One region of the Burkholderia multivorans ATCC BAA-247 genome, then DNA from elsewhere that is predicted to be linked to it. Evidence: predicted binding sites of a transcription regulator. Region 1 holds the regulator's gene; the other holds the start of a gene.
What was found. Region 1 encodes NrdR, which represses ribonucleotide reductase genes. Its sites were predicted from a motif close to CACNANATNTNGTG; they were not measured.
Positions count from the first base shown of each region.

Region 1 (3,403 bases):
GCCTATTCATGGCGCATCCAATACACTAACGCGCTCATCACCCCTGCGTGACTGGCGATAGAACCCTCGGGTTCAAGGTGGAGCATCCCACCGTGAAGCGCAGGGCGCCGTTTTTGCCGTTCGCCTGGGCAGCCGTTGTGCGCCGTCGCGTGCATCGCCGGTGGCTGTCCTGCCTCGCGTCACTCGGATTCTTCCGCCACGTCGAGCTGGTCCTGCCAGCAGCGCAGTGTACTCGGCCACCCGGTCAACCTGTACACACTTAACGGAAACCGTATGTTTGACAGAGCCCAAAGCACCATCGCGAACGTCGATCCCGAAGTCTTTGCAGCGATCGAGCAGGAAAACCGTCGCCAGGAAGAGCACATCGAGCTGATCGCGTCGGAAAACTACACGAGCCCGGCCGTGATGGCCGCGCAGGGCTCGCAGCTCACGAACAAGTACGCGGAAGGCTATCCGGGCAAGCGCTACTACGGCGGGTGCGAGTACGTCGACGTCGTCGAGCAGCTCGCGATCGACCGCGTCAAGCAACTGTTCGGCGCCGAAGCGGCCAACGTGCAGCCGAACTCCGGCTCGCAGGCAAACCAGGGCGTGTTCTTCGCGATGCTCAAGCCGGGCGACACGATCATGGGCATGAGCCTCGCGCACGGCGGCCACCTCACGCACGGCTCGCCGGTCAACATGTCGGGCAAGTGGTTCAACGTGGTCAGCTACGGGCTGAACGAGAACGAAGACATCGACTACGAAGCGGCCGAGAAGCTCGCGCAGGAGCACAAGCCGAAGCTGATCGTCGCGGGCGCGTCGGCGTTCGCGCTCAAGATCGACTTCGAGCGTCTGGCGAAGATCGCGAAGTCGGTCGGCGCATACCTGATGGTCGACATGGCGCACTACGCGGGGCTGATCGCCGCCGGCGTGTATCCGAACCCGGTGCCGCACGCCGACTTCGTCACGACGACCACGCACAAGAGCCTGCGCGGCCCGCGCGGCGGCGTGATCCTGATGAAGGCCGAGTACGAGAAGCAGATCAACTCGGCGATCTTCCCGGGCATCCAGGGCGGTCCGCTGATGCACGTGATCGCGGCGAAGGCCGTGGCGTTCAAGGAAGCGCTGTCGCCGGAGTTCAAGGCCTATCAGCAGAAGGTGGTCGAGAACGCACGCGTGCTGGCCGAGACGCTCGTCAAGCGCGGCCTGCGGATCGTGTCGGGCCGTACCGAAAGCCACGTGATGCTGGTCGACCTGCGTGCGAAGAACATCACCGGCAAGGCGGCGGAAGCCGCGCTGGGCGCCGCGCACATCACCGTGAACAAGAACGCCATTCCGAACGATCCGGAAAAGCCGTTCGTGACGAGCGGCATTCGTCTGGGCTCGCCGGCGATGACCACGCGCGGCTTCGGCCCGGCCGAAGCGGAGCAGGTCGGCAACCTGATCGCCGACGTGCTCGAGAACCCGGAAGACGCAGCGACGATCGAGCGCGTGCGTGCTCAGGTCGCCGAGCTGACCAAGCGCTTCCCGGTCTACCGCTGATCGACGATGCGCTGCCCGTTCTGCCGGCACGACGACACGCAGGTAGTTGACTCGCGTGTGTCCGAAGATGGCGCCGCGATTCGCCGGCGCCGTCGCTGCTCGGCTTGCGACAAGCGTTTCACGACGTACGAACGGGTCGAGCTGGCTCTGCCGTCCGTCGTGAAAAAGGACGGCAGCCGCACCGAATTCGACCGTCGCAAGATCGTCGCCAGCATGCAACTCGCGCTGCGCAAGCGGCCCGTTGCTGCGGATGCGATCGACGCGGCGGTCGCTCGCATCGAATATCAACTGCTCGCAACCGGCGAGCGTGAAGTCCGTAGCGAGAAGCTCGGCGAACTCGTGATGAACGAGTTGCGCGGCCTCGATACGATTGCCTATGTCCGCTTCGCATCGGTGTATCGCCGGTTCGAGGACGTGTCCGAATTTGCCGACGTGATCGAAGAGTTCCGTCGCGCCTCTCCCGCCAAGCCTCCGCGTAAGCGCTGACGCGCTGCGTCCGTTCATCGCCTGCTCCTGTCGTTCAGTTCGCGCCGATTGTGTCGGTTGCACGCGCTCGCCGTCAGTCGGCCGTTCGGCATATGGTGCGCGTCGCCGCACGTCGCTAGAGTCGTTGCATCACGTTGGCGGAGCGCGGCGATGGAACGGTGCGGGCAGGCAGGAATGAAAGGCGGGCGACACGTCGGCGGCTTCACGCTCGTCGAACTGATGGTCGCGATTGCGATTGCGGCCGGTCTCGGCCTCTACGCCGTGCCCGTCTTCGATCAGTGGCGGATGCGCGAGCGTGTCGATGCGCGCGCTCGCACATTGCTCGGTGCGCTGTCGTTCGCGCGCGCCGAGGCAACGCGTCTCGGCGTACGCGTCACGCTCTGTCGTGCCGACCGCAACGGCGGTTGTCTGCACGCCGCGCAGCGCTGCGGGTCGGCCGAGTGGTCATGCGACTGGGTCGTCGCGGGCGAGCTCGAAGGCGCGTTGCGCGTGTTGCGGCGCTATCCGCAGGATCGGGAAATTGCCGTGGCGGGCGCCGCGCAGGAACTGGCTTTCGTGCCGCCCGCGGGGCAGGTGATCGGCGGAATCCGGCGCTTCGAATTGCGTCCGCGGCGCGATGTGCCGGCGCTCGATGGCGCGCGCCTGTCCCGCTGCGTACGACTTGCGGCGGGCGGCCGCGCGCGCCTGTCGACCGGCCGGTGCGACGCGGCATGATCGCGGCGCGCAACCGGTCGCGCGGCACGTCGCTGCTCGAAGCGATGCTGGCGATCGCGCTGCTCGCGATCGTGATGCTGGCGGTGGCGGGCAGCCAGCTCGCGATGGCGCGTGCGCAGCGGGCGACGGTATGGCGCGAGCGTGCGCTGTGGCTTGCCGACGCGCGCCTCGAATATCGGCGTGCCGCTCGCGGCGCGGACGGTGGCGTCGCGACGTTGTCGGCTGCATCGTTGCCCGGCGGTTCGACTGCGATTGCGAGCGGGCCCGGCGGCGTGCAATTCGCGATCGTGGCCTGGCGCGGCGAGCGTACCGTAGCGCCTTCGCAGGCGCAGTGCGGGAACGCGATTCCCTCGGCGCAGCCGCCATCATGCGTGCGCATTCCGTTTCGGGAGGTCGATGCGGATGAACGCTGAACGCCGGATGCGTGCGCATACGCTGCTCGAAGTGCTGATCGCGATGCTCGTCGGACTGCTCGTGCTGGCCGCAGCCGGCGCGCTGTATCACGCTCAGCGCATCGCACAGCGGCGCGCAGACGATGCATTCACGCTGCGCGATGCGGCGGGAACCGCGCTGATGCTGATCGGCCAGCAAGTCCAGATGGCCGGGTTTCGTCCGCTGGATGTCGGTGCATCGTCGTCTTCGTCGTCGTGGTCGCCGGTGTTCGGCTGTGCGTCCGCGCGCA
Region 1 covers NZ_CP009832.1:872,765-876,167, forward strand. Annotated here, with positions in the region: ZMP/ZTP riboswitch at 38-137, shown strand; gene glyA (serine hydroxymethyltransferase) at 274-1,521, shown strand; gene nrdR (transcriptional regulator NrdR) at 1,528-2,007, shown strand; gene NP80_RS16455 (GspH/FimT family pseudopilin) at 2,158-2,721, shown strand; gene NP80_RS16460 (type IV pilus modification PilV family protein) at 2,718-3,134, shown strand; gene NP80_RS16465 (type IV pillus assembly protein) at 3,124-3,403, shown strand, end outside.

Region 2 (3,403 bases), 210 kb from region 1:
TGATCGCGAACATCGCGTACGGACTGTTCGCGATCGCGGCGCTGCACGCGGTGCTGATGCTGATGGTCGAGCGGCGCCTGCAGTCGCTGCGAAGCGGCGGGCGCGACGGCTCGACCGGCTGGATCGCGAGCTGGCTCGAAACGCTGCCGCCGCTGCTCACGCTCGAGAAGCTGCTGTTCCGCCTGATCGGCGCCGGCTTCGTGCTGCTCACGCTGACGCTCGCGTCGGGCATCCTGTTCAGCGAGCAGGTCGATGCGCGCGCACTGCGCCTCGATCACAAGACGGTGTTCGCGATTCTGTCGTGGCTGATGTTCGGCGGCCTGCTGATCGCGCGCAAGACGTCCGGCTGGCGCGGGCGCGGCGCGGCGCGCTGGGTGCTCGTGTCGTTCGCCGCGCTGCTGCTCGCGTATGTCGGCAGCCGGTTCGTTTTTGAGGTGCTGCTGCACCGCTCCGTCGTTTGACCGCAGGTTTCCGATGCGACAGATTCTTCTCCTGATTCTTCTCTTCTTCGCCGGTTCGTGGCTTGCGCGCAAGCTGCGTCACGCGCAGGAGCAGGCGCGCGCAGGCCGCGGCGCCGATGCGTCCGGCGCGCCGGGCTACGGCGCCGGTGCCGCGCGTCCGAACGGCGATGCGCGCTCGCTGCCGGAGCCGATGGTGCGCTGCGCCGAGTGCGGCGTGCATGCGCCGAAGGGCGATGCGATCGCGGCGGCGAGCGGCGAATACTTCTGCAGCACCGAGCACGCGCAACGTCACGCCGCACGCGCGGGCGGCGCGCGATGACCGACGCGCGGCGGCTGTCGGTCGACGCGGCCGGCTGGGTGCGCGAAGCGCGCCACGCGCGCTCGCCGAACTTCGAGGCGCGGCCCGCGGGCGCGGTGCCGTCGCTCGTGATCGTGCACAACATCAGCCTGCCGCCCGGCGAGTTCGGCGGCGACGCGATCGAGGCGCTGTTCCTGAACCGCCTCGACTGCGACGCGCACCCGTACTACCAGCGTAACCTGCGCGACGTGCGCGTGTCCGCGCATTTCCTGATCCGCCGCGACGGCGAGCTCGTGCAGTTCGTGTCGTGCGACGAGCGCGCGTGGCACGCCGGTGCGTCCGAGTTTTTCGGCCGGCCGCGCTGCAACGACTTCTCGATCGGCATCGAGCTCGAAGGCGCGGACGACGTGCCGTTCGACGATGCGCAATACGCGACGCTCGCCGTGCTCGCGCGCACGCTCGCCGCGCGTTATCCGGTCGACGCGTTCGCCGGGCATTCCGACGTCGCGCCCGGCCGCAAGACCGACCCGGGTCCGCATTTCGATTGGCAACGCTTCGCGCGCGATGCCGGGTTCGGCGCCGAATACTTTCCTTTCCGGCAGCAGTGAGCGCAGGGTTTTTTTGACCGGGAAACCCCTTTTCTCGGATCAATGCCTTGTCGCGTCTGCCCGTGCGCGATGTCAAGACCTCCGGCGCAAATTCTCCGTTTGGACCTCGCCGGAATGTCCACTATACTTGGTGCCTGTTGAGCGGTTCTGCACTAGATATAGTGTGTGTCGCAGGGGAAACCCGAGCGGCACCGGCCGGTGGGCAACGCCGGCGAACGGGGTTCTCAGGGCGGCGCGTCAGGCCGGGCAGTCCAGGCGCCGCAATCAGCGCAGCGAACATCGCGGGTAGGGTAGACATGACGAAGCACACGACCGAACCGGTTGTCGCGCATCGACGGAACCGGCTTCCCCGACGCATCGCTCGCCTCTTACCGCTTGCGCACCGCATCGCGCAGCGTTCGTTTTAATCCGCGGTTCTCTCCGCACCATCCAACACCAGGAGCTTTGCACATGCAAACCACCGACAACGCGACGTCCCAGTACGAGAGCGCATCGAGCCGTCCTCTCGGCGGGGCCGAACAAGGCGCGCCGGCGCTCGCGCCGCAGGCAACGTTCGCCGACTACAAGGTGATCCGCCGCAACGGCAGCGTGGTGGCGTTCGAGCCGTCGAAGATCGCGATCGCGGTGACCAAGGCTTTCCTGGCCGTCAACGGCGGGCAGGGCGCCGCGTCCGCGCGCGTGCGCGAGCTCGTCGACCAGCTCACGCGCAACGTCGTGCGCGCGCTCGTGCGCAGCCGCCCGAACGGCGGAACGTTCCATATCGAAGACATCCAGGATCAGGTCGAGCTCGCGCTGATGCGCGGCGGCGAGCACAACGTCGCGCGCGCGTACGTGCTGTATCGCGAGAAGCGTCACCTCGAGCGCCAGCATGCGGGCGAGGAAACGGCGGCGGTGCGCGAGACGACGGGCGGCATCAACGTCGTCGACAACGGTGTCACGCGTCCGCTCGACATGAACGCGCTGCGCGCGCTGATCGTGTCGGCATGCGACGGCCTCGGCGCTGCGGTTAACCCTGATCCGATCGTCGCGGAGACGGTGAAGAACCTGTACGACGGCGTGCCGATGAGCCAGGTCTACGACTCGGCGATCCTCGCTGCGCGCACGATGATCGAGAAGGATCCGGCATACAGCCAGGTCACGGCCCGCATCCTGCTGCACACGATCCGCCGCGAGATCCTCGGCGAGGAAGTCGTGCAGGCCGACATGTCGACGCGCTACGCCGAGTATTTCCCGCAGTTCCTGAAGCGCGGCGTCGAAGCCGGCCTGCTCGACGACAAGCTGCTGCAGTTCGACCTGAAGCGCCTCGGCGAAGCGCTCGACGCGAGCCGCGACCTGCAGTTCGGCTACCTCGGCCTGCAGACGCTGTACGACCGCTACTTCCTGCACGTCGACGGCACGCGCATCGAAATGCCGCAGGCGTTCTTCATGCGCGTCGCGATGGGCCTGTCGCTGAACGAGATCGACCGCGAAGCGCGTGCGATCGAGTTCTACAACGTGCTGTCGAGCTTCGACTTCATGAGCTCGACGCCGACGCTGTTCAACTCGGGCACGCACCGCTCGCAGCTGTCGTCGTGCTATCTGACGACGGTCGCGGACGACCTCGACGGCATCTATGAAGCGCTGAAGGAAAACGCGCTGCTGTCGAAGTTCGCCGGCGGCCTCGGCAACGACTGGACGCGCGTGCGCGCACTCGGCTCGCATATCAAGGGCACGAACGGCAAGTCGCAGGGCGTCGTGCCGTTCCTGAAGGTCGTCAACGACACGGCCGTCGCGGTGAACCAGGGCGGCAAGCGCAAGGGCGCGGTCTGCGCGTACCTCGAATCGTGGCACCTCGACATCGAGGAATTCCTCGAGCTGCGCAAGAACACGGGCGACGACCGGCGCCGTACGCACGACATGAACACGGCGAACTGGATTCCCGACCTGTTCATGAAGCGCGTGATGGAAGGCGGCGAATGGACGCTGTTCTCGCCGTCGACCTGCCCGGATCTCCACGACAAGTTCGGCGCGGACTTCGAGGCGGCTTACACGGCTTA
Region 2 covers NZ_CP009832.1:666,437-669,839, forward strand. Annotated here, with positions in the region: gene NP80_RS15540 (cytochrome C assembly family protein) at 1-461, shown strand, start outside; gene NP80_RS15545 (PP0621 family protein) at 475-780, shown strand; gene ampD (1,6-anhydro-N-acetylmuramyl-L-alanine amidase AmpD) at 777-1,367, shown strand; gene NP80_RS15555 (ribonucleoside-diphosphate reductase subunit alpha) at 1,818-3,403, shown strand, end outside.
Region 2: a site for NrdR is predicted at 1,518-1,531, ahead of NP80_RS15555 (ribonucleoside-diphosphate reductase subunit alpha). Genes of this name have one in related genera too.